Regions from separate parts of the Paenibacillus sp. ClWae2A genome, predicted to be linked through region 4. Evidence: riboswitches for the same ligand, from Rfam matches in the RefSeq annotation. Region 4 holds a riboswitch; each other region holds the start of a gene.

Region 1 (4,568 bases), on a different contig from region 4:
GAGTGCCAAGGAAGCCTACATTTACACTACCGATGCTACGATTGTAAAAGAATATAACAGTTCCGATCTGACTGTGGCGCGTGAAGCCGCACTGCATCTGCCACGCTTCTCTGAACTGGGACAAGCACGTCTGGACATTCGCAACCCTTTGGGTCCGGTGGATTCATCCATTGAATACATTTTTGAACAAGGCAAAAAAGATCGTTTCTTCGTTGTTGAGGATAACGATCTGATCAGTTATTACATCCTTAAAAATGGAAGTGCCCTGCTACAATGGCAGGCTAACATCAGCAAAAATGCCGGAACCATCGGTGACCTGTTCTTTATTAAAACCAAAGCCGTCGCTGAAGCAGGGACTCGTCCTTCCGTAGCAGGTCAAACACTCGTATCATTCAAGTACTCTCGCATGCTGGAAGAAACCTCTTACGAGATCATGAACAAATCGGGCTCTATGGATACCGGTTCTGTTGTCCCCGAGAAAGGCAAAGTCATCGTTGAAGTTCCGGGAGAAAAATAATTTGAGCCTCCACTATGAAACATTGCTCAGCAGAACTATACTATAATATCTGCATTACAAAGAGCGTCCCTCAAAGTCAGTGTGGCAATGACCTTGGGACGCTCTTTTTGGCGTTATATTTTAACTTTCAAATCACAAGCGGAGCAGACAGTTTTACCAACTCCAGCGATTCAATCTCTTGTTTAATATTGCGTGTTCCCGGATTGACTGGTTTTACCTGAAGCAAAGCCCTTGAACAGGGTTGGTACTTTGGAATAGCGGGTATTCGTAATTTTCCCTTGTGATGTACTGCTGTCTGTACGCATAATCGAATCTTTCACATTGGAAATGTTGGAGTTATCCAGCGTCATGTTAACTGTGAAGGAAGTTCCACCATTTTGACGCACCAGTTTGCCGATATCATCTGCACGGAAATTTTTGATGTTAATCGTTCCGGCTGCATTGATCTGGAATACTTTATCATAGGCCTTATACGCTGCCCCACCGGTAATGTTAACCGTTCCGGCCGACTTCAATGTCAGAGCATCCTCGCCTACGTCCTCCCAGACTACATTCGAAATATTACAGCTACCATAACAGTGAACACCATCGGCAGCAGGTGATCCAATATTTACATTTTTGAGTGTGGCCCCTGCCTCCAGGCGGAAGACTGGTTTCTGACCCTCTGCTTGAGACCCATCACCCAGTGTGGAAGGATTGGCTACAAATGTTTTGCCTTGACCGTCATAGGTCGTGCCCTTTGGAACAACAATTGTTGAATTTACAACTGTAGGCGCAGCAGCAACCGGAACTGCACCAAATATGGAAGCAACCAAACCAGCGGACAACAACAACGTCAATATTTTTTTCATAACTTTATTCCTCCCTTATTCTCTCGTTATTTGGTAATGTACAAGCCTGAGCTTGTCCTGGAAGTTCGTCAGAGGTGCACCTCTGTCCGATCCACAACCTAATCCTACCAAATAAGGAAGGTAACTAGAATAATCATTAGATCAGATATATCATGACATCGCACAATCCCTGTCATATCGGCATTTTTTGCATACCAGGTCTCTCAAGCAATATGCTCATATCAACCTCTGGTATGCTCATTTGTAACGTATGTACCCCTCACTTGAATCCCCGATCACAAAGAAAGACCACTACATTTGTCTCCAAATGTGTGATCTTGAATGACTTCCGGCTTGCTAACATAAGATGTCAGGCTCCAAATCTCTGACGATAACCGCACTTTCGACACAACTCTTCTACAGCTTCGCGTTTGGAGAAGCCATATACCAGATTGTTCGCCCGCTCACCCTCAATAATCTCCGAGAATGACTTCTCGTGCACATTACCCAGATTAATCACACCCTCGCCATCGAGACAGCATGGAACCACCGTTCCATCTACAAGCACAGCTGCCTGATTACGCAATGCATGGCAAAAGCCTTTGCCGTCATCTTCAGGTGCATCCAGACTTGGCCATTGGAACTCATGGTCCTGATTCAGGTATACATTTGGGGCAATTTTGACCCCGCTGCCTGGAACTACTTTTTCCTCAATGCGGAAGTCCAGATTGAACTCACGTTCCAATACTTCAAGGGTCTCCCGATTTCGATTCATCTGAGCATTCGTGAAGTTATCCTGCGTCAGATTCCACAGTCGGAATGAGATGATGACATTGTGTTTAACGGCCTCGTGTACAAAGGACAAAATATGACGCAGATATCCGTCACGATCTGTTGAACCTTCATGCCCATCGAAGCTGTGCAGGGAGAAATTCATCTGCCGCAGCGCCGGTTTGCCAAGCAATTTATGCTGAGTCTTGGGCAACAGTGTACCATTTGTTGTAATGTTCACCTTGAGTCCCTTCTCATGTGCGGAATCAAGCAACAGATCTATTTTGGGATGCAACAAGGGTTCGCCTTTGACATGTAGATAAATATGATTGGTGTGTGGTTTAACTTGTTCCAGTATATTGTTGAAGACTTCAGGGTCAATGAATCCTTTGGCACGCTGCGTCTGTGGACAGAAGCTGCAAGCCAGATTGCAGATACTCGTGATCTCAATATATACTTTTTTGAACGTTTTCAACTCGGGTCCCCATTCTGCCTAGGAGGGAGAACATTCCCACCTGCATTTTGTGATCCGGCCTTTACGGGCCATCCCTATTATATCGAGTTCGGAAGCCAAGGTAAATTGTTCAGTTGTTCGGGTCTGACTCCAAGTTCATCTCAAGAATTCTATCACACTGCCTCTTTACAGTTCATGTTCGAGTGATATATGCTGAACACACAACTGCATATCTTGAACTTTTGCACTAGGGGAGCCTTGCGGCTGAGACGAATATGACTATTCGGACCCTTTGAACCTGATCTGGATCATACCAGCGGAGGGAAGTGGAGCGGCCTTTTAGTAAGCGGAATTTTTTCATGTATATGTGAAGATAAATTGCCGATTTAACTTACAGACCCACTCATTTCTCCGGAAATGGGTGGGTCTTTTTTGTTCCTTTTGCAGAGCATAGGATGCCGTTGTTATTCCAGCAGTCTGAAATTAAGGGGGTGAGGATCAGATGGATAACCATGTAACCATTCACAACGTAAGCTTTGCTTTTTCCAAAAAAAAGGATTCCCCCGTGCTCTCCAATGTGTCGCTTCGGGTTCAACAAGGAGAATTTGTCTCGATTATCGGCTCCAGCGGATCAGGTAAAAGCACGCTCTTCAAGCTGCTCGCAGGCTTGCTTGAGCCAACCGGCGGCACCATCGATATTGCTGATGTACCGCGAGGAGAACGGCTCGGACGAGTCGCCTATATGCCGCAGAAAGACCTGCTGTTATCCTGGCGTACCGTCATGGAGAACTGCATGCTGCCTGCCGAGTTGGCACCAGGCCGACAGGACAAGGACAAGTTACGTGCCAACATCCTAGCTGGATTGGCAAGGTTCGGCCTGTCGGGTTATGAACAGGCCTATCCGGATGAATTGTCCGGCGGCATGCGGCAGCGGGTGGCATTGCTTCGTACCTTGCTTACAGGCGGGCAGCTCATGTTGCTGGATGAACCCTTCGGTGCACTCGATGCCTTAACAAAACGAGAAATGCATCGCTGGTTGTTGGAGCTGTGGGAGGGCTTTGGCCAAACCGTGCTGTTCATTACACATGACATCGAAGAAGCCCTGCTGTTAAGTGACCGTATCATTCTGTTAACTCCAGGAGGGCAAGGTCAGCAATTGCGGGAGATGACGGTTCCTTTATCACGCCCAAGGCATTCGGACATGATCTACGAAACGGCTCTTGTGCAGATGAGACAACAACTGGAGGAACAATTGCATGCAAAGCGATAGAGGTAAGGTCAGCGTCCGGACTTGGCTCTCGAAGTGGTTTTCCCAATATGGTTTGTTTATTGTGCTCGTGCTCTTATTACTGGTGATCTGGGAAGTGATTGTGCGTATGGGATGGGTGCCTTCCTTCATCATTCCTGCACCCACGGCCATCGCAGGCTCACTGATTAAGCATTGTCATCTGCTGTTGACCATCCATCTGCCTGCTACCTTTATGGAGGTTGTTGTTGGTTTTGTCTTGTCCATAGTGACTGGAATTACGCTAGCAACAGGCATGCATATGAACCGATCGATTGAAAAGGCTTTGTATCCCTTCATCGTGATCAGTCAGACCATACCGCTGATTGCCCTGTCTCCTGTATTCATCCTGTGGTTTGGTTATACGCTGTGGAGCAAAGTCGCCGTGGTGTTCCTAATTGCGTTCTTCCCCATTGTGGTCAGTACCTACGATGGACTCCGCCAAGGCGATCCAGAGCAGCGTGAACTGCTGCTCACCATGGGCGCCAGCAAGTGGGATATTTTTTGCAAACTCCAGGTTCCACTGGCGCTTCCCTCTTTTTTCTCGGGGCTAAAGATGTCTGTGGTGTACTGCGTGGTTGGGGCAACGATTGGCGAATGGCTCGGTGGCAGCAAAGGTCTCGGATACTTCAGCCGCCGTATGTCCAGCAACATGAACACGGATGCAATGTTTGCCGCTATTGTGCTGTTATCCCTGCTGGGGATCGTTTT
Region 2 (4,568 bases), 330 kb from region 4:
TCAGCATACAAAGCTTACGCCAGGCAAAACTATTCGTGATGTGCTTAAGGATGCATTCCTTCCGTTGCTTGAATTGGAAAAAGAAATGATGAATATTACGGACCAGATGGCAGATGCAGACCCAGATAAGCTGGAGCAGTTGCTGGAAGAGATGGGTGATATTCAGGAACAACTGGAACAGGGTGACTTTTATCTGATTGACGTAAAAGTGGAAGAGATGGCCAATGGTCTTGGTTTGTCCGCAATTGGTCTTGATCGAGATGTCGCAGCTCTAAGTGGTGGACAACGTACCAAGGTGCTTCTTGCCAAGCTTCTGCTCGAGAAACCTACAGCTCTTTTGCTGGATGAGCCGACCAACTATCTGGATGTAGAGCACATTGAATGGCTATCACGTTATCTGAAGGACTACCCGCACGCGTTTCTCTTAATCTCTCATGACACGGAATTCATGAATGAAGTCGTAAATGTCATTTATCATTTGGAATTTGCCAAATTAACGAGATATGCAGCAAACTATAACAAGTTTCTTGAGATGGCTGATATGAATAAAGCCCAGCATATTGATGCATACGAGAAGCAGCAAGAGTACATCAAGAAACAGGAAGATTTCATTCAGCGTAACAAGGCGCGGGCTTCAACTTCAGGTCGAGCGAAGAGCCGGGAGAAGCAGCTGGACAAGATTGAACGTATCGATCGTCCAGATGAGGCGGCCAAACCAACGTTCAAATTCAAGGATGCCCGCGCGAGTAGCAAAACGGTCTTTGAGGGTATTGATTTTGAAATTGGATACACGTATCCTTTGCTGCCCAAAATGACGATGACAATTGAACGTGGTGAGAAAATTGCCATCGTAGGTTGTAATGGTGTAGGTAAATCGACACTGCTGAAAACCATCCTGGGAAAAATATCTCCACTCAGTGGAAAGACCTTTTTGGGAGATTATCTCGAAACGGCCTATTTTGAGCAGGAAGTCCGTGCTGGAAATATCACGCCGATTGAGGATGTCTGGAATGAGTTTTCACATTTGACCCAGAATGAGGTCCGGGGTCATCTCGCTCGCTGCGGGTTGAAAAATGAGCACATTACTCGTCCGCTTAACATGCTGAGTGGTGGAGAGCAAGCAAAGGTTCGTTTATGCAAACTCTTGATGCGTGAGAGCAACTGGATTTTATTCGATGAACCGACGAACCATCTGGATGTAACAGCCAAAGCTGAGTTGCAACGTGCCTTGCAAGAATTCAAGGGAACGGTGTTGCTGGTATCTCATGAACCTGATTTCTACGAGGGTTGGGTCACCAAAACATGGAATGTCGAAGAATGGTCTGAGAAAAACTAGATGATTTAAGACAATGTTTAACAGAAATGACGGTGACAAAAAAATCTGTCTATGGTAACATAGGCTACAACTTCATATGAACACTAGGGGGGCCGCACGATGCGGCTGAGATGGAAGAATGCGATTCCGGACCCTTTGCACCTGATCTGGATCATACCAGCGTAGGGAAGTGGCGAGCGCGTTTCAGTGAATGACGTGAGCAAACGGCAACTCGAAAGGATTTCAACCGTCTGCTTAGCGATTTAAACATGCAGTTGCGTGTATAACGTTATGGCTATAAGGTCTATAGCTTTATTACACGAAATGAACTGTATGCATCAGTCAGTCATCTGGTCCTATAATTAATACGCAGCCACTCCCCTACGGGAGTGGCTTTTTTGTGTTTTTCATAGCATTGATGCATGGAAGGAGATGAACGGTACGGCAATTTCTCATGAACATGTACACGGATCATTTGAATTGCATGTTGTATCTACGGGTGCAGGGGATCAAGCATCTTTTGTAAAAGCAGCAAAGGACGTTTGGCCATGGGTGGACTATATTCACATACGAGAGAAACAACTCTCATGGCAAGACAAGATCGGTTGGGCTGAAAGTCTGCGTAGCATTGGCGTTCCATCTTGTCGCATCGTTGTCAATGGTTCAGAACTGCCTTCACAGAATGACATCTATGGCGGTGTACATTGGGGGCAAGATGCGATACGCAACTGTAACCCTACTGTTATAAGCAATGTGCAGCGACTTCGTCTGGGTGTATCTGTTCATTCCATCGATGAGGCAAAAATCGCTGAGGAACGGGGAGCCGATTACCTTTTCTTCGGGCATGTATACTCAACCAACAGTAAGCCTGATCTTGAACCAAGAGGATTACATGCTCTTGCTGAAGTGTGCAGGCGTGTCTCCATTCCTGTCATGGCGATCGGTGGCATCGAACCGGGAAACATTCACGCTATTCGCTCTGCAGGCGTACAGGGAGTCGCTGTGATCTCGAATGTATGGGCGAGCGATTCCCCGGATCGGGCGGTTGCATTATTAAGGCAGGCTATCGTTGCTACAGAAAGTCTGAGCCCCTGAATAAAGGAGATGAGAGGATGAAAGAGATCGTAACGGGTCAGAACAGGAATCATTTCAGTCATCAACTGAAATCTGAAACGGAATCAAGAAGCAAAGCTTTTACTGATAATCCGGATAAGATTCATGCAGAAACGATTATTGTAGGCGGAGGCGTTATTGGTTGTGCCATCGCATATGAGCTTGCTTCCCGTGGACAGGATGTACTGTTGCTGGAGCGTTCGGCGATTGCAGGAGGCACTTCTTGCGCAGCGGCTGGAATGCTGGGGGCAGATAGTGAGGATTTTGCTCATCCTTTGATGGCTAAGCTTGCCAGGCAGAGTAGACAGTTGCTTATCGAGCATCAAGTGTTAATGGCTACCCTCAGCGGGGTAGAGGTTGGCCTGCAACGCCATGGATTCCTAACCCCTTTTCGATCATACAGTGAATTAAGCAGCTATAAGAACAATCGAAATTCTGGTTTGTCTGCTGATGAGGTATGGTGGGATCGTTCCACTGTGCAACAGGAGGCATCATGGCTTAACAGAGATACTTATGGAGCCTACTACAGGCCTTACGAGAGTGAGATTCTTCCAGTCCATCTAACGAAGGCATACGCCGAATCCGCTCAAGCATTGGGAGCACGTGTTATGGAGGACATACCGGATATACGTGTGCAAGCAAACGAACACGGTGTGCAGGGGATCACCACATCGATCGGTGAGATGAAATGCAAACATGTCATTATAGCGGCTGGTTTACAGAGTGAAGAGTTGATGACACATGTGAATCTGAGCTTGCCTGTGTGGTCGGTAAAAGGAGAAATAGCCGCCGTTCAGTTTTCAGATGAACATGCAGGGTACAGACCTGACAGAACGGTGTATGCAGAGGATATCTATATTGTTCCCAAAGCCAATGGCGAAGTTTGGCTCGGGGCAACCAGTCTGCCAGGCAGAACGGATCTGAACGTTTCTGTACAGGGTGTTCAGAAGCTGCTAACAGCGGCTACCCACTGGGTGCCTGGGATGAAAGAAGCGCAATTTATACGAGCTTGGGCAGGCGTAAGACCGGCAACTCCCGATGGACTGCCTTATATAGGTGCTTGCAAGAGTATACCCGGGCTGTTCGCCGCCTTTGGGCATTACCGCAACGGTATCTTGCTTAGTGCGATAACAGGCAGGCTTATCGCTGAGTTGCTCGCTGGCAAAAGCTCAGAAGAACTCGGAATTGAGGCGCTGAGCCCTGAGCGATTGAACAGAAAGGGAGTGGTGCAGTGAATATCATCGTTAATGGTCAACGGATGGAGATTGAAGACAGATTGAATCGTGTGGATAAACTGCTTAAATCATTTGACCTGCAAGTCAAGACTGTAGTTGTTGAGCTGAACAGGCATATCTTAACGCGTGAGTATCATGAGTCAACGGCATTAAGAGAAGGCGATCGAATTGAGATTGTACATTTTGTAGGAGGCGGTTGATGATGTTGAACATTGGTAAATATACGTTTGAGTCCAGATTGTTGCTCGGAACAGGCAAGTTTTCGGATCTGGAAGTGCAAAGTCAGGCTGTGGAAGCATCTGAAACGGAAGTTTTAACCTTTGCTGTTCGTCGTCTGAATCTGGAGGAACGTAACCAGAAGCATTTCCTGGATACGTTGGATCTGGACAAATACACTCTTCTTCCGAATACGGCTGGGGCTTCCACTGCGGAAGAGGCGGTGCGGATTGCCGAGCTTGCGCGGGCTTCAGGACTTTGTGATATGATAAAAGTCGAAGTCATCGGAGATGGAATAACATTGCTTCCAGATCCGATTGAAACGTACAAGGCTTGCGAAATTTTGCTTGAAAAGGGCTTCACGGTATTGCCTTATATTTCGGATGATGTCATTCTGGCCAAAAGGCTGCAATTGCTTGGCGTACATGCTGTAATGCCTGGCGCTTCTCCCATCGGAGCTGGCAGAGGCATCATCAATCCCTATAACCTTGAGATCATCATTGAGCAGGCTGTTGTACCTGTAATTGTGGATGCAGGATTGCGCTCCCCAAGAGATGCTGCTTATGCGATGGAACTTGGTGCAGATGGTGTATTGTTGAATACAGCTGTATCCGGATCAGGAGATCCAGTGGGCATGGCTAAAGCGATGCGATTGGGGGTAGAAGCGGGCAGACTGGCATATGAAGCAG
Region 3 (4,568 bases), on a different contig from region 4:
AGATCAACTCATGGTGCGCATCCTGGACAATCCATACATCCGAGTACGGATTAGTCTGGTTGGCAGCGAGCTGCTCCGCAATTGGATAAGGCGCCTTCTCGTCCTCTGTACCATGGATGAAGAAAATTGGGAACGGATAATCTTCCTTTTTCACTTCCTGGTATGGAATCTGTTGCAATCCGGTACCATTCAGAACAGGGAACAACAGCTTCATGATCTCCAGTGTAGGCTGACGCGGGAGATCGATCTGGTTATGAATGTTGTGGTACAGTGTATCCGGCTCAAGCAGGAACGTACTGTCCAGAATCATCGCATCCACTTCCTGTGTAATCAGTCCAGTTTGAAGCGCCGTACCGGCACCCATGGAGAAACCCCAGACAACCAGTTCCTGCGCACCGCGCTGCTTGGCGAACTGGATGGCACCCAGCAATTGCTGTGACTCAGCTTTACCACCTGTGGCCACAGCTTTGTTCACCTGTGAGGCGAAGCCATAATCGAACATGACCACGTTGAACCCAAGTTGATGGGCATAGTGTGCCAGGTCATACATGGGTACCCATGTTTCTTCACGATTGGCACCATAGCCGTGACTGAAAATAATCGTTTTGCTTGCAGCATTGTCAGCAGGTATATACCAACCCTGCATCGTCCGGCTGCCATCTGCTGCCGGGAACGTGATGTCTTCGTACTTCATGTTCTTGGCCTGCATCGGATTGGAGAAGACCGGTGCTACAGTAGGATTGGATAATACCCATGCGATATAACCATGCAGTGCAATAAAACAAAACAGTAGAAAAAATACAACGGAGAGCAGCAACGCTACGATAATATGTTTGAACCGAATCAGCCTCGGTGATAGGGAAGAGGGCAGATCGGACACTTTTGTATGCAGCGGGGCTTCGCTCTGGGATGTTGGATACATGAATGCCCCTCCTTTGAAGTTCAGTTGAAGATAACAACGACATGAAAAGAGAATTGCGTCGATTTCAGAGCCTGCTTCAGAGCGATATCTTAATGTAATATATCTTTATCGTATGTTCCAGTATAGTCAAAGTCAATTGATTGAGGCCATTTGTTACGCAATTGTTATATAGTTCTTAAGATATATGGGTAACATTACCTTAGTGTGTAAATTACAGGGGATTAAGTCTTATAAAAAGGAAAAATTTACACGTTGGCCTATTTCGATTTTGGCTCTTTTTGGTTTACAGATGAGACCGTTTCTCATATAATTTATGTAACCAAGTTTCATGTGATGAAACATGAGGAGGGCATTATGCCATGGAAGATCGCAAGTTAACCGTCCGGGCTGTGGAACGGGCGCTGGATATATTATTATGTTTTACCACACGCAGTGATCTGGGACTCACCGAAATTGCCAGCCAGATTGGCCTGCACAAAAGTACAGTGCACCGCTTGATGGCTACGCTGGAGGATCGAGGGTTCGTGATCCGCGATGCAGCAACAGAGAAGTACCGACTTGGCATCCGAATCTGGGAGCTGTCGGCACATATGTCCCGCAGTGATGATCCCGCTATTCTGCTGCTGCCTGCGATGGAGCGACTGAGAGATCGATTGGGAGAGACCGTGAGTCTGTACCTGCGTGATGGCAGTGAACGGATTCGGATTCAGGCTGTGCAAAGTGATCAGGCGATTCGCCGAGTCGCACCAGTGGGTGTTAGACTCCCACTGTCTGTGGGCGCTTCCAGCAAAGTCTTGATGGCGTTTGCCACGGACGAGGATCGTGAAGAACTGATGAACGGGCCGGAATGGCCGGTTTTTATTGATCCGGCAGTGTATTTGGCGCAAATGGGAGACATCCGGGATAACGGATATGCGACGAGTTATGAGGAACGTGAGCCGGGAGCTGCCGCGGTATCTGTACCGATTATGGATCGCAGAGGCAATATTGCAGCTGCCCTCTCGGTCTCAGGGCCTGTTAGTCGACTCTCGCAGGAGACATTGCATGAATACGCACCTGTGTTGAAGGATGCTGCTACGCAGATGGGGCTCATGTTATCCTGATGTTGAGGTAAGGTTGTTCTCCAATGGAATTGGTGATTTGGAATATAAAGGTTGTTTTTATGTTCCGGTTACGCTACTCTGTAATGGACGGCCCAGCGGGGCCAGCTTCATTGAATATGAACGGCGGCTTATGTAAGCCGCAACTTGTTAACGTTACTGGGGGAGTCCGAATTGTCCGGACTGAGACGGAATCGCATGAGATTCCGGACCCTTTGCACCTGATCTGGATCATACCAGCGTAGGGAAGTAATCGGCGATATGACCACAAACACCACATGATGTGACCCTTGTAGGGCTCCGTTAAGGAGCTGCATAAAGGTGCATTATTGGTGATGGACATAAAAGTCGGTTCCTTCGGGGACCGGCTTTTTTATATACAGGGAACGGGCGATATAGCGCGGATTCTATGGGCCTCTTTTTCGATAACCTGCGGAATTGGGCTTGGATGATGAGAGAGAAGTCACCATAGATCCATGATCTGTGGCAGCCTCCGTCTGTTGTTAACTGTACATGAAAAGTGTCTCCCCTGGTCTGATGTAGGATCGCTCTTTCTTCTCTGCATTGCGCATGATTTGGGACAGGTACGTAAGTGAGCTAATGACGAAACCAACCAAACCAAGCGAATGAACATTGAGGAGGAGACAAGCGAACATGAGTACAGGAAATCAAACGGGACAACAAGCGATGGAACAGGAACATAACGATCGGCAGGTGGAAAAAGAAACAGGAGCGGCCGGACGGATTCAGCCCTTTCCGGGCAGCCGCAAAGTCTACATTCAGGGCTCACGGCCGGACATTGCTGTACCGGAGCGTGAGATAGCCCTTCATGACACGAATACTCCCCAAGGGGTGGAGCATAACGAACCGCTGCGTGTCTACGATACGAGCGGCCCCATGACAGATCCCGAATTTCATGCGGATATCCGTGCAGGTCTACCAGCTCTGCGCACCCGTTGGATCACAGAGCGTGGCGATGTAGAAGCTTATCAGGGCCGTACGGTTAAACCGGAGGATAACGGACTGAAGCCCGGAGGGAAGAGAGCCGGCGCCGAAGAGTACCCCGGATTACGTGGCAAACCGCTGCGGGCACAGCCAGGACGCTGTGTGACCCAGATGCACTACGCGAGGCAGGGCGTCATTACGGCAGAGATGGAATTCGCCGCCATTCGTGAAGGCGTGGAACCGGAATTTGTGAGGCAGGAGCTGGCGAGTGGACGTGCCATTCTGCCATCCAACATCAATCACCCGGAGAGTGAGCCGATGTTGATCGGTCGTCATTTTCACGTGAAGATCAATGCCAACATCGGTAACTCTGCCGTATCTTCCTCCATCGAGGAAGAGGTCGAGAAGATGACTTGGGCGGTACGATGGGGATCGGATACCGTTATGGATCTGTCCACAGGCAAAAACATTCATACCACCCGGGAGTGGATCATCCGCAATTCACCTGTGCCGATTGGTACGGTGCCGCTGTATCAGGCGCTGGAGAAGGTGAATGGCGAAGCGGAAGCGCTGACCTGGGAGTTGTACCGTGACACACTCATTGAGCAGGCAGAGCAGGGCGTGGACTACTTTACAATTCATGCAGGTGTACTGCTGCGTTATATCCCCATGACAGCCAAGCGAATGACAGGCATTGTATCTCGGGGTGGTTCCATTATGGCAGCATGGTGTCTGGCGCATCATCAGGAGAATTTTTTGTACACCCATTTTGAAGAAATCTGCGAGATTATGAAAAGGTATGATGTGGCGTTTTCGCTGGGGGATGGACTTCGTCCAGGCAGTATCTACGATGCCAATGACGAAGCTCAGATGGCGGAACTGGCTACGCTTGGGGAACTGACGCAGATCGCGTGGAAGCATGATGTGCAGGTGATGATCGAAGGCCCGGGTCACGTGCCGATGCACAAGATCAAAGAGAATGTGGACTTGCAGATGGAGATATGCCAAGAGGCACCGTTCTATACGTTGGGGCCGCTAACGACCGACATTGCCCCGGGTTACGATCACATCACATCCGCGATTGGTGCGGCCATGATTGGTTGGTTCGGCACGTCCATGCTCTGTTATGTTACGCCAAAAGAACATTTGGGCCTGCCCAACAAGGATGATGTGCGGGAAGGGGTCATCGCCTACAAGATCGCGGCCCACGCTGCCGATCTGGCGAAGGGCCATCCGCGTGCCCAACGCCGGGATGATGCATTGTCCAAGGCACGGTTCGAGTTCCGCTGGCGTGACCAGTTCAACCTTTCGCTGGACCCGGAACGGGCGCTGTCCTACCATGATGAGACGCTGCCGGCAGAAGGGGCCAAAGAAGCTCATTTCTGCTCCATGTGCGGACCTAAGTTCTGTAGCATGCGCATTACGCAGGACATTCGTGCCTTTGCGGCGGACAAAGGATTGTCCGAGAATGAGGCTGTAGCTGCCGGGATGCAGGCGAAGGCTGAGGAGTACCGGACACGCTCCTAGGAGCGGGTACAGCGCAAGCTGGGCAGTCTGAAATAGAGATAAAGCCGTTTCTCTCCGTCATTGCAGAGAAGAAC
Region 4 (4,568 bases):
GCGTAAAAGTCCCTTTTATGAACTAATCGGTCCGGATTACATTGAGAAAACCTATGAATTCGCCCGTGCAGCCGATCCGGATGCCAAATTATACTACAATGAATACTTCACGGAGATCCCTGAGAAAAGAGAGCATATGTATCAGTTGGTCAAACGACTGAAAGAGAAAGGGCTCGTTGATGGTGTGGGTTTGCAATCTCACTATAATCTGGAATCCCCGCCCATCGACGAAATTGAAAAAACGATCAACATGTTCGCCGCACTTGGATTGGATATTCAGATCACGGAACTGGATGTGGATAGCGGAATTCCATTTGGTGAAGAGATGTCGGATGAAGTTGCGGTAAAACAAGCGTATCGATATAAGGAATTGTTGGATTTGTACCAAAAACACAAAGATCACATTTCTTCAGTTACCTTATGGGGACTCCAAGATGAGAAGTCTTACAACAACCAGGCGATGCTGTTTGATTCAGCCCTGAAGGCCAAAAAAGCATACTGGGGACTCGTGGATGAATCCAGCTTACCTGTGTTGACACAGAGAGCCGTCTCTCTTTCGGGTAAGCCGGATATCAAAAAACAGTCACATGATCTGCTCTGGAACAAAGCGGTGTCCACTAAACTGAAGGGCGACTCTTCGGGATCAGCCAGTTTCCGCACCTTGTGGGATCAAAGTAACTTGTATATCCTTGTGGATGTTCAGGATGCGAAGGCAGATGGGAATGACAGAGTAGAACTCTTTGTTGATCTCAATAATGGCAAGACCCCCTCATATGAAGCAGATGACCGGCATGTAATCATTAAGCGGTCGGGCAAAGCTGAGGGCGCGGAGCGACGTTCATATCGTGTACGCGAGACAAAAGCCGGATATCAGGTTGAATTGTCCATTCCGTGGGGTAGTATCCAAGTCGTTTCAGAATATGAAGCCGGATTGGATATCCGTGTGACGGATGGCGCTGCAAGTGGGGCACAACCTTATAATCCACTGTACTGGAATGATCGAACACAATCTCAGGAACAAGATACAAGCAAATACGGCGTGATTCAACTCGCCCCTATGCCCAAATCTGCACAAGTTGTGCAAGGGATTGTTCAGATTGATGGGAAGAAAGACGCATTATGGAATAAGGCTGTACCATTTGAAGTAAAAAGGTTGAGTGAGACCGAAGGTGCAGAGGCAGTGGCTCGCGCAATGTGGTCAGGTGAGTATCTATATCTGCTAATCGATGTCACTGATCCAAACATCATCACAGATAGTATCAACCCATGGGATCAGGATTCGGTTGAGATTTTCCTGGACGAGAATCACCAGCGCACACCGTATTTTCAATATGATGATGCCCAGTTCAGAATCAGTGCAGACAATGTGGCAACCTTTGCAGGCAGTGCTTCACCCGGACGCCTTGTAAGTGCTGTGAAGAAAACGAATAAAGGATACCTCGTAGAAGCCAGAATCCAGTTGAATTCACTGACGCCAAAGACTGGAAATGTCCTCGGTTTCGAGCTTCAAATTAACGACAACCAGGGCGGAGGTAAACAGAACGTAGCCAAGTGGAATGATACGACCAATGAGAGCTGGAGAAACACTTCCCAGTACGGAATACTCACTTTTGTCGGAAAGAACAAACTCGGGCATTAAACCATCGGCAGTAATTGTAAGAGTAGAAACCATCATAACAGTGGATAAAACTCAACCATTGTTGTGATGGTTTTCATCATTTACATACGTCACCAAAGGTGATGAGGGGCGATACAATCTGCCTTGACTATATTTAACAGCCCTTGATATACTAAACGAACGTTATTTTTTCTTTTATGCGGATAAGAAAGTAATCAACTACATACAACCGTTTGCGAGGGAGCCTTAACCGGCTGAGAGGGTGTTAAACCGACCTTACCTGATTTGGATCATGCCAACGTAGGGATGCAACGATGAAACGCTGTACTTGGGTAGCTCATGCGTACCCCTTGTTTTAGTGTATTTGTCTGCGAAACATCCTATGGATGTTTCGTTTTTTTGTTTTTAAATACGTACATTATGAATTGGAGGAACACATGTTGACTATTTCAGAGAGACTATATCAGGCAGCACAGCCTGTGTGGAAGGAATGTCTTGAGCATCCCTTTGTTAAAGGAATCGGAGATGGTTCCTTACCGGTCGAACAATTTCGTTATTATTTGCTGCAAGACTACTTGTATCTGTTCGATTATGCCCGCGTATTTGCACTAGGTATCGTCAAGTCGCACGACCCCAAATTGATGCAGTTTTTTAGTAAAAACGTAGATAACATCCTGAATGGTGAAATGAAAATTCATCGTTCTTATATGGAGCGATTAGGAATTACAGAGGATCATGTTTTTCAGGTAAAACCTGCACTGAAAAATGCAGCGTATACTAACTATATGCTCTCTGTTTCCCATGCGGGCGGCATAGCAGAAGTACTTGTATCCATTCTGGCCTGCTCATGGAGCTATGCAGAGATTGGTCAAGTTCTTTCCCTAAAGCCAGGTGCGGCTGATCATCCTTTTTATGGAGAGTGGATCACAGGATATGCTTCCTCTGAATACAACAGCAGCAATCAATCCCTTGTGACGTTAACAGATAAGCTATTAGAAGGCTGTAGCGAGGAAACGTACCAACGGATGGAAGATATTTTCGTGATGTGCAGTCGCTTTGAACTTGATTTTTGGGAGATGTCATGGAGGTTAGAGCCTTAAGTGTACTGTTAGTTCATTCAATTAGAGAGTAGCGTCCATAAACAGGATGTTGCTCTCTTTTTCTATATCCGCTCTGCAAAACAGCTGGATTCCCTTACTTCTGTTAGCGCATTCATTAATACCTATTCAAATTGATTAGATAGTTGAGAGGACATGAATCGTACTTCACAAAGTTTGTTCTTTTGCAACTCACTCTGAATTTCCTTTACGTTTAATTGATAGATCCAGCTCTTTGATTCCCAAACGGATCAGTAACTTGCCTTGAGTTAAAGAACATTAGAAAGTCAGCTTTCAAAAAAATACTTGTATGCACACATAAATATACTTGCATATACACATACTATGTGTTAATTTAATACTTGCATATACACACAATTTCTTAAGGAGTGATTTTATTTGAAAATATATGATTACAATGAATCTTTGGGTCGAAAAGTTGTTACATCTTCTCGATTGATTGCAAATGGCTTGAATAAAAAATTCAAAGAGCTAAATTGTCCTCTCACGTTTGAACAGTGGAGACTGATGAATTGTTTAAATTATCAAGAAGGCATATCACAAAATCATCTGGCAGACATTGTGGATCGGGATTATACTACCGTATCCAGGCTAGTGAACACCCTAATCAAAAGTAATATGATTCGACGTGTCGCTGACGCAAACGACAAACGGACAAACCTTGTATTTCTCACCGAAGAGGGGAGAGGAGTATTGGACAATTTGGCAACTGAACAAGTTCAAGTATTTTTGGATGAGATGGTTCGAGATATTCCGGATCAGGATATTGAAATATTTTCCTCTGTGCTGGATCGAATCATTCATAAACTTGAATCATGATTTGTATGGCACTTGAGCATATTAGATAACAAAACACGGAGGCAGATATACATGGAAGCTACAGCACAGAATACACATGAACAAAAGGGAGCATTGGCAGCAAGCCAGCGCAGTAAACTCATGGTCATTCTTACTTTGGTGCTGGTCATTGCCACGATGAACACAACCATGTTTAATGTGGCCTTGCCAGCGATTGGGGAACAATTCTCGATATCCCCGTCACAATCTGGATGGATCGTTACGAGTTACTTAATTATCTATGCAGTGGGCTCAGTGATTTATGGTAAATTGGCAGATCAGTTTAAACTCAAAAACCTCTTGACGATCGGTATTTTATTCATGACCGTGGGCTCGCTCATCGGGTTTATTGCATTTAATTATCCATTACTAATCATCGCCAGAATCCTGCAAGCTGCGGGGGCATCGATATTACCCGCATGTGCCATGATCATTCCTTCACGTTATTTCTCACCGGAGACCCGTGGTCGTGCACTTGGAATGACATCCGCAGGGTTAACGTTCGGGATTGCCATAGGTCCTATTATTGCAGGTCTCGTAACAACCACATTAACGTGGAACTATTTATTTCTGATTCCACTCCTGATGATTTTCTCTATTCCACTTTTTAGAAAATATCTGGATGATGAAACAGGCGCAAAAAACAAAATCGACTTTGTTGGCGCATTTTTCCTCGTAGCAACGATTGTTTCACTTATGTTGGCTATTTCCAAATCGAATCTGATATTTGGTGCCGCGTTTCTTATTTTCCTTGTGATATTTATCTGGAGAATTAAAACTGCAGCTAACCCGTTCATCATGCCATCCCTGTTCAAAAATAAAGCATATACCCTAACACTCTTAACCTTTGCAATGGGGGCTGGAGCAGGATTCGCATTACCGTATCTTTCGCCATTGATGTTTGTCGATATTAATCATCTATCTCCGTTCGCCAGTGGTCTCTTTATGTTCCCAGGTGCCATTATAGCAGCTGCACTTGCAAAAACGGGTGGCAA

What was found. A riboswitch is a leader RNA that binds a small molecule or an ion and turns the genes downstream of it on or off. The one in region 4 is predicted to bind thiamine pyrophosphate.
Region 1: linked by a shared signal. The riboswitch ahead of QVE09_RS19680 (ABC transporter ATP-binding protein) and the one ahead of tenA (thiaminase II) in region 4 are both predicted to bind thiamine pyrophosphate.
Region 2: linked by a shared signal. The riboswitch ahead of QVE09_RS04385 (thiamine phosphate synthase) and the one ahead of tenA (thiaminase II) in region 4 are both predicted to bind thiamine pyrophosphate.
Region 3: linked by a shared signal. The riboswitch ahead of thiC (phosphomethylpyrimidine synthase ThiC) and the one ahead of tenA (thiaminase II) in region 4 are both predicted to bind thiamine pyrophosphate.

What each region holds. Positions count from the first base shown of each region.
Region 1 is NZ_JAULSQ010000006.1:310,284-314,851, forward strand. Features, by position in the region: gene QVE09_RS19665 (copper amine oxidase N-terminal domain-containing protein) at 1-517, shown strand, start outside; gene QVE09_RS19670 (pectate lyase) at 700-1,368, opposite strand; gene QVE09_RS19675 (radical SAM/SPASM domain-containing protein) at 1,718-2,593, opposite strand; TPP riboswitch at 2,812-2,914, shown strand; gene QVE09_RS19680 (ABC transporter ATP-binding protein) at 3,075-3,842, shown strand; gene QVE09_RS19685 (ABC transporter permease) at 3,829-4,568, shown strand, end outside.
Region 2 is NZ_JAULSQ010000001.1:1,057,490-1,062,057, reverse strand. Features, by position in the region: gene QVE09_RS04390 (ABC-F family ATP-binding cassette domain-containing protein) at 1-1,336, shown strand, start outside; TPP riboswitch at 1,412-1,521, shown strand; gene QVE09_RS04385 (thiamine phosphate synthase) at 1,748-2,410, shown strand; gene thiO (glycine oxidase ThiO) at 2,428-3,663, shown strand; gene thiS (sulfur carrier protein ThiS) at 3,660-3,863, shown strand; gene QVE09_RS04370 (thiazole synthase) at 3,866-4,568, shown strand, end outside.
Region 3 is NZ_JAULSQ010000017.1:26,547-31,114, forward strand. Features, by position in the region: gene QVE09_RS28665 (alpha/beta hydrolase) at 1-922, opposite strand, end outside; gene QVE09_RS28670 (IclR family transcriptional regulator) at 1,282-2,025, shown strand; TPP riboswitch at 2,174-2,287, shown strand; gene thiC (phosphomethylpyrimidine synthase ThiC) at 2,710-4,494, shown strand.
Region 4 is NZ_JAULSQ010000001.1:727,198-731,765, forward strand. Features, by position in the region: gene QVE09_RS02890 (endo-1,4-beta-xylanase) at 1-1,639, shown strand, start outside; TPP riboswitch at 1,846-1,943, shown strand; gene tenA (thiaminase II) at 2,056-2,718, shown strand; gene QVE09_RS02900 (MarR family winged helix-turn-helix transcriptional regulator) at 3,115-3,555, shown strand; gene QVE09_RS02905 (MFS transporter) at 3,607-4,568, shown strand, end outside.